One region of the Pectobacterium sp. PL64 genome, then DNA from elsewhere that is predicted to be linked to it. Evidence: predicted binding sites of a transcription regulator. Region 1 holds the regulator's gene; the other holds the start of a gene.
What was found. The regulator LexA, encoded in region 1, represses DNA repair genes until DNA is damaged. The targets are predictions, from matches to a motif close to TNCTGTATGTACATACAGNA.
Positions count from the first base shown of each region.

Region 2: a site for LexA is predicted at 1,868-1,887, ahead of rmuC (DNA recombination protein RmuC). Genes of this name have one in related genera too.

Region 1 covers NZ_CP092070.1:64,249-67,671, forward strand. The annotation lists gene plsB (glycerol-3-phosphate 1-O-acyltransferase PlsB) at 1-543, opposite strand, end outside; gene HP572_RS00270 (diacylglycerol kinase) at 671-1,036, shown strand; gene lexA (transcriptional repressor LexA) at 1,147-1,755, shown strand; gene HP572_RS00280 (CsbD family protein) at 2,214-2,423, shown strand; gene zur (zinc uptake transcriptional repressor Zur) at 2,479-2,988, opposite strand; gene HP572_RS00290 (pirin family protein) at 3,094-3,423, opposite strand, start outside.
Region 2 covers NZ_CP092070.1:4,225,903-4,229,325, forward strand. The annotation lists gene ubiE (bifunctional demethylmenaquinone methyltransferase/2-methoxy-6-polyprenyl-1,4-benzoquinol methylase UbiE) at 1-128, opposite strand, end outside; gene rmuC (DNA recombination protein RmuC) at 261-1,823, opposite strand; gene argH (argininosuccinate lyase) at 2,043-3,416, opposite strand.

The DNA.
Region 1 (3,423 bases):
ATGCTCGGTCGCCATATAACGTAGCGACACCGGGCTGGAGAAGCGGACAAAGCTGTCGCGGCCTAGCCACAGGACGGCGAAGAATTTCTCAATGCCGTTGAGCAAGCGCAGATGCGGTGTGGCCTGAGTGTGGCCTTCCCGACCCGGAGAGCGCCCAAACATCACAGAAACTGGCACCATCTGTACGTCTAAATCTGGATTGGCACGATGCAGATCCAGATAGTCGTGAAACAGCTTGACGGATTTCTGTTTGGGAACGTAATAGCGGAAGACGCGCGGCCCGTCATTAATAAAGACGTGGCTAGGAAGTTCGACGCCATTGAATTCGAACGACTGCGAGGGATCGGGTAGCCCCAATGCCAGGCATTTCGCACGTAGCGTCAAGAGATCCGCCTGAGAGTTATAAGGCAGAACATAGAGTATAGGACGTGAGGGATCTAACCCTAGCTCGACCACCGGATCTGCGGGAATAACTTTGCTCTTCACCAACAGTTTCAGTGGGAGATTCAATAATTTATAGTAAATTTTACGCCAACCTGACATAACAACATGGAGCCTCTTGTTAGCAATGCGCCGCAAGGATACCAGAAACTGCGCCGGAGATCTGTGGTGATGAGACAACGTAAGCGCGTTAAAATGCGAACTATTTTGCATAAATAGCGGAGGATAAATGAATAAAGCAACGGGGATGACCCGGATCATTAAAGCGACCGGTTATTCCTTTAAGGGGTTGAAGCAGGCGTGGCAGCATGAGGCGGCATTTCGTCAGGAAACGATACTGACCCTTGTCGGCGTCATTATCGCGTGTTTACTGCCGGTTACGCTGGTCGAAAAACTGCTGCTTATCGGGTCTGTGGTACTGATTATGCTGTTTGAGCTGGCCAATAGCGCCATTGAAGCCGTGGTTGATCGCATTGGTCTCGAGCACCACGAATTATCCGGTCGGGCGAAAGATATTGGCTCGGCGGCTGTCTTTGTTGCCATCCTGTTAGCCGCTGTCGTCTGGGGCAGCATCCTCTGGCAACATTTTGCCTGACGGCGCGCATAAATGAGTAAAAGTCAGGGGCTTTGCCGAGATCTCCATTCCCAATTGTGGCTTACCTGTATATACTCACAGCAAGACTGTATAAACAACCAGGGGGCGGAATGAAAGTATTAACAGCAAGGCAGCAGCAGGTTTATGACCTGATCCGCGATCATATTGCGCAAACCGGAATGCCGCCAACGCGCGCGGAAATTGCTCAACAGCTGGGGTTTCGCTCTCCTAATGCGGCTGAAGAGCATCTGAAAGCGCTGGCGCGTAAAGGCGTGATTGAGATTGTATCGGGCGCGTCTCGTGGTATTCGTCTGCTAATGGAAGAAGAGACGGGTATTCCTCTGGTTGGCCGCGTGGCCGCAGGTGAACCCCTGCTGGCACAGGAACATATCGAGTGTCACTATCAGGTTGACCCTGCGATGTTCAAACCTAGCGCTGATTTTTTGCTGCGGGTGAGCGGCATGTCGATGAAAGATATCGGTATTATGGATGGTGATTTACTGGCCGTGCATAAAACAGAAGATGTGCGCAACGGTCAGATTGTCGTCGCGCGTATTGACGATGAGGTGACGGTGAAGCGCCTGAAAAAGCAGGGCAATACGGTACACCTCCTCGCTGAAAATGAAGAGTTTGCCCCGATTGTTGTCGATCTGCGTCAGCAAAGCTTTTCGATAGAAGGCTTAGCGGTTGGCGTGATTCGTAACAGCGACTGGAGCTAACCATTCGCAGAGATGCACTGCTCGTTTGTCTGGGTCAGTGCATCATGTTCTGTTTGTTAATCTGCTAACCATATACATTTAGTTACATTTCGCGTGCGTTTTCTACTATCCCATTACCTCCTGTTTTTTCACCGCTTTTTGCGGTTATTTTCCCTTTATCAATGCTCGTTCCAGTTACAGATTCCTGATTTTTCATTCAAAGTAAAATATTCGACTATAATTTTTATCAAGGTAAGCATTTTTATCTTGATTGTGTGGCGATAGATCAGTTTGACGATCGAGTATTAGCCATCACATTTTGATAGCCCGGTAATCAAGGGAGACAGTGGCGAAGAGCACCGTCATGGTTCACAGAGTTATGATGCTGCTTACTGAATACATCTATTTATCTGAAACTGACGCATACGTCGGTAGTTACGATTTTTTATGCGAAATTCACCTAAGGTACGGAGATTCTTATGAATAAAGACCAAGCCAGCGGTAACTGGAAACAGTTTAAAGGTAAAGCGAAAGAGCAATGGGGCAAATTAACGGATGACGATCTGACGGTCATCGAAGGTAAACGTGACCAACTGGTGGGGAGAATCCAGGAGCGTTACGGGTACGAAAAAGAAGCGGCAGAGAAAGAAGTGAAACACTGGGAAGAGCACCACAAATATCATTGGTAGCTATCACTGGTCACCAAGGTGATGTATCCCCACAGAAAAAACGATAGCCCTTGGGCTATCGTTTTTTAATCGGAACGGTATGGTCGTGACCGCAATGGTCCGGCTGCTTGCATGATGCAACTTCCTGACAGCCTCCACACAAGCCGTGTGCTTCCACCACGCTGTGACGCAGCGTAAATCCCGACTGTTGCGCCAGACTACGCAGCGTTTCTTCCACACCTTCGGTTTGACGTTCTGTAACCTGCCCGCAGCGGTCGCAGATGAAAAGGGCAGACGTGTGACTGTGGTCTTCGATATGGTGGCAGAGCACGTAGCTGTTGTTGGATTCGACGCGGTGAATGAAGCCTTGTTCCAGCAGAAAATCCAGCGCGCGATAGACAGTCGGCGGCTTCGCCTGAGGTTCGGAAACGCGCAGCAGGTCCAGCAGGTCATAAGCGCTGATAGCACCGGACTGCTGTGCCATAAGGCGTAAAACCTCTAACCGCTGTGGCGTGAGACGCACAGCGCGCTGCTGACAAATCTGTTCAGCCTGGGCAAGAAGTTTGTCCTGTTTGGTTGAATCCATTGTCATATCACCCTGACGCATTGAGGAACAAGACGGATATCTTACCACGACTGAATAAAAACGCCGAACTGGCGGCGTTTTCCTGTGAAGACGAGGATAGAAGCGCTATACGACCAGATCGATGAGCAGCGCCCGCAAAGGCGACTCTGCCTGTAGCGTCAACGCCGTTTCTTCCTTAATGAAGGCTCCGTCGCCGCAGTGCAGTGTTTCACTGTTCTGATTGCCTTTTACCGCCATTGAACCGTGGATCAGTTGGAGGTACGCCTGATTTCCCTTTAGCGCGATGGTGCTTTGCTCATTCTGCTGGAGATCGACATGATGCACCCAAACCTGCTGGCGCAGTTGCAGGCTATTGTGTTCGCCTTCCGGTGAGGCAAGCAGTGTATGGTTTACTGAATTCAATCCCATGCGCTGCAACGGGCTGTTCTCGCGGGT
Region 2 (3,423 bases), 910 kb from region 1:
ATCAGGTCATTCATCAAGTCATACTTTGCTGCTACAGAATGAAAAACCTCAGCCACCATGACTTCTTTTTCATCCCTAGCGACAGTCCGAAAACCAAAGTCGGCCGTTTTCTCCTGCTCACTTGCCATCTTATCCGCCTACTATTTCAGTCAAATTTCGGGTCTACCCATTAATGGTGAGAGTGTACCAGACCCGTATAAAAACCCCACTGCACTAATTTCGCATAGCATGGTGCCCAAGCCCACGAAATTCATACCTATTTAGTACGAATCAGTACGGGTAGCGAAAGGGATTTCCCCTTCTTCGCCCTCCGTTTTCACGGTGGGCGAAACAGCGTCGGGTGCTACGGAATCCAGTAATTCATCGCGTTCAGCGTGCTCATGGGCCGTTGCTTTTTCTGCTAATGACGGGCTAATCGTGCGTTTGATTTCTACACCCAGCGCACGGAACCCCTCAGCCTGGCCAATAAGGTTACCACGCCCAGAGGAAAGTTTATTCATCGCCTGACGATAAGTGCCCTGAGCTTTATCCAGACTCAGCCCCAGCGCTTCCATATCATCGACAAACAACCGCAGTTTATCGTACAGCCGCGACGCTTTTTCAGCGATCTGCTGTGCATTGCGACTCTGTTGTTCATAGCGCCATAAATTGTTGATGGTGCGTAAAGCCACCAGCAGCGTGGTCGGGCTGACCAGCATAATATTGTGCTTTAGCGCCTCGTTGATCAATTCGGGCTGGCGATCGATAGCAACCAGAAAAGCAGGCTCGACCGGAATAAACATCAGCACGTAGTCTAGCGAACGCAAGCCCGGAAGCTGCTGATAATCTTTGCTGCTCAACTGCCGAATATGGCTGCGAACCGAGAGCAAATGCTCGTTCAACGCCACACTACGCTCTGCGTCATCGTCACTATTGAAATAGCGCTCGTAAGCCACCAGCGACATCTTGGCATCGATCACGACATCTTTGCCCTGCGGTAAGCGCACGATGACATCCGGCTGCAGGCGGCTATTTGCCCCCGTCTGCACGCTGACCTGTGTTTGGTACTCATATCCTTCACGCAGGCCGGAGGCTTCGAGTACGCGACTTAACACCACCTCGCCCCAGTTACCCTGCGTTTTGTTATCGCCTTTCAGCGCTTTCGTCAGATTGATGGCCTCGTGTGCCATCTGCGCGTTCAGCTGTTGCAGATTGCGGATTTCATGCGCCAACGTGTGCCGCTCGCGCGCTTCCGCGCCAAAGCTGTCCTGCACCTGACGGCGGAAGCCATCAAGCTGCTCACGCAGCGGCATCAGCAGCTTATCCAGACTCTGTTTATTTTGTTCATCCACTTTGCGGCCGCTGTGTTCAAAAATCCGGTTCGCCAGATTCTCAAACTGCGTCGTCAACCGCTGTTCGCTGTTTGCCAGCAGACGCTGCTTCTCTTCCGCCGCCATACGGGTTTCTTCCAGCCGAATGGTAACTTCCCGCAATTCCGCTTCCTGTGCGCTGTTGATTTCACGTAGCGTTCGCAGTTCCTGATTGAGCTGCACGCACTCCGCGCGAAGTTCATTAAGCTGTTGCAGCTTTTCATGGCTGGCAGAGAGCTGAGCGTGAACCGTGCGCAGCTCCAGCTCATTTTGCCGTAGCCGCTGTTCGTCCTGCTGCTTTGCCTGCTGCTGTTCGCTGAGCGATTGCTGAGCCTGCTGCAATGTCTGCGCCAGCAACTGCTGTTCGGTGTCATGCCGCGACAGCTTCTGCTGATGAATCAGGCTGGCAATTAACCACCCGACCAACAGACCCACTGCACTGCCGCCCAGACCATAAAATATGCTGATATCCACTTTGCCTCCGCAGGCCTTTCACGCTGTCGGTCAAGGTAAAATGATACTGTATGGATGTCCAGAAACAATTCTGGCGGGGAAGACGCTGAGCAGAAAAATGCGAGCCGTATTCCATATGAAAATGGATAGATGATAATTTGCAGAAGAATCAGATCGGTAACGCAGAAATCCCCCCAACGCGAAACACCACGTTGGGGGAACAGAACAGAGATGGGCGACTTAAGCTAAGCGCTGCTTCGCATCGCTAATCGCTTTAGCAACCTGCTGCGGTGACACGCCACCTTGTGCAGCACGCTTATCCAGGCAGGATTGTAACGCCAGAATCGGGTACACATCCTCGCCAATCACAGCGCTGAATTTTTGCAGATCGGCCAACGGCAACGCTTCCAATGCTTTGCCCTGACGAATGGCTTCAACCACCGCTTCACCTACGATATGGTGCGCTTCACGGAACGGAACGCCTTTCGCGACCAGATAATCCGCCAGCTCTGTTGAGTTCGCGTAGCCTTGCTCGGCCGCTTCTTTACAGCGCGGACGTTTAACCTGAATGCCTTCCAGCACCAGACCCGCCATCATCAGGCAGTCGTGCCAGGTATCCAGCGCGTCAAACAGCCCTTCTTTGTCTTCCTGCATGTCTTTGTTATACGCCAACGGCAAGCCCTTAAGCGTCATCATCATGCCGGTCAACGCACCCTGTACGCGACCACATTTACCGCGAATCAGCTCCAGAGCATCCGGGTTTTTCTTCTGTGGCATCAGGGAAGAACCGGATGTCACACGGTCAGACAGCTCAACGAACGCCGCTTCACCGCTGTTGAAGAAGATCAGATCTTCGGCAAAACGCGACAGGTGGATCATGCCGATCGAGGCATCGGACAGCAGTTCCAGTACATGATCGCGATCGGAAACCGTGTCCAGACTGTTACGCGTGGCCGAGGCAAATCCCAGCCAGCCTGCCAGTTGCTCACGGTCGATCGGATAAGCCGTTCCCGCCAACGCACCACAGCCCAGCGGGCTGACATCCAGACGCTTCAGCGTATCTTCCAGACGGCTTTCATCACGCGCTAACATTTCGTGGTAAGCCAAGCACCAGTGTGCAAACGTCACCGGCTGTGCGCGCTGCAAGTGAGTGTAACCCGGCATCACCGCATCCTGATTGGCTTCCGCCGTCGTGACCAGCGCCTGACGCAGCTGGCGTACCGACAGCAGCAGTTCTGCAATCTGCGCTTTGCACCACAGTTTCAGGTCAGTCGCGACCTGATCGTTACGGCTACGACCGGTATGCAGCTTTTTACCTAAATCGCCGACTTTCTCAATCAGGCGCTGTTCAACCCAGCTGTGAATGTCTTCTGCATCGCTTTGCAGGATCATCTCAGGATCAGCTTGCACCTCAACCAGCAGCGCATTCAGCGCCTGTTCCAGTTGCTGCTGCTCCTGCTCGCTGAGCACATTGACCGTCACCAGCGCTTTCGACCAGCCGATCGAGCCTACGATGTCCTGTTCCGCCAGACGGTAATCAAACCGCAGTGAGTCATTAAATTGTTTAAAACGCTGATCTGCTGCCTGACTAAACCGACCGCCCCACAAAGCCATAACGATT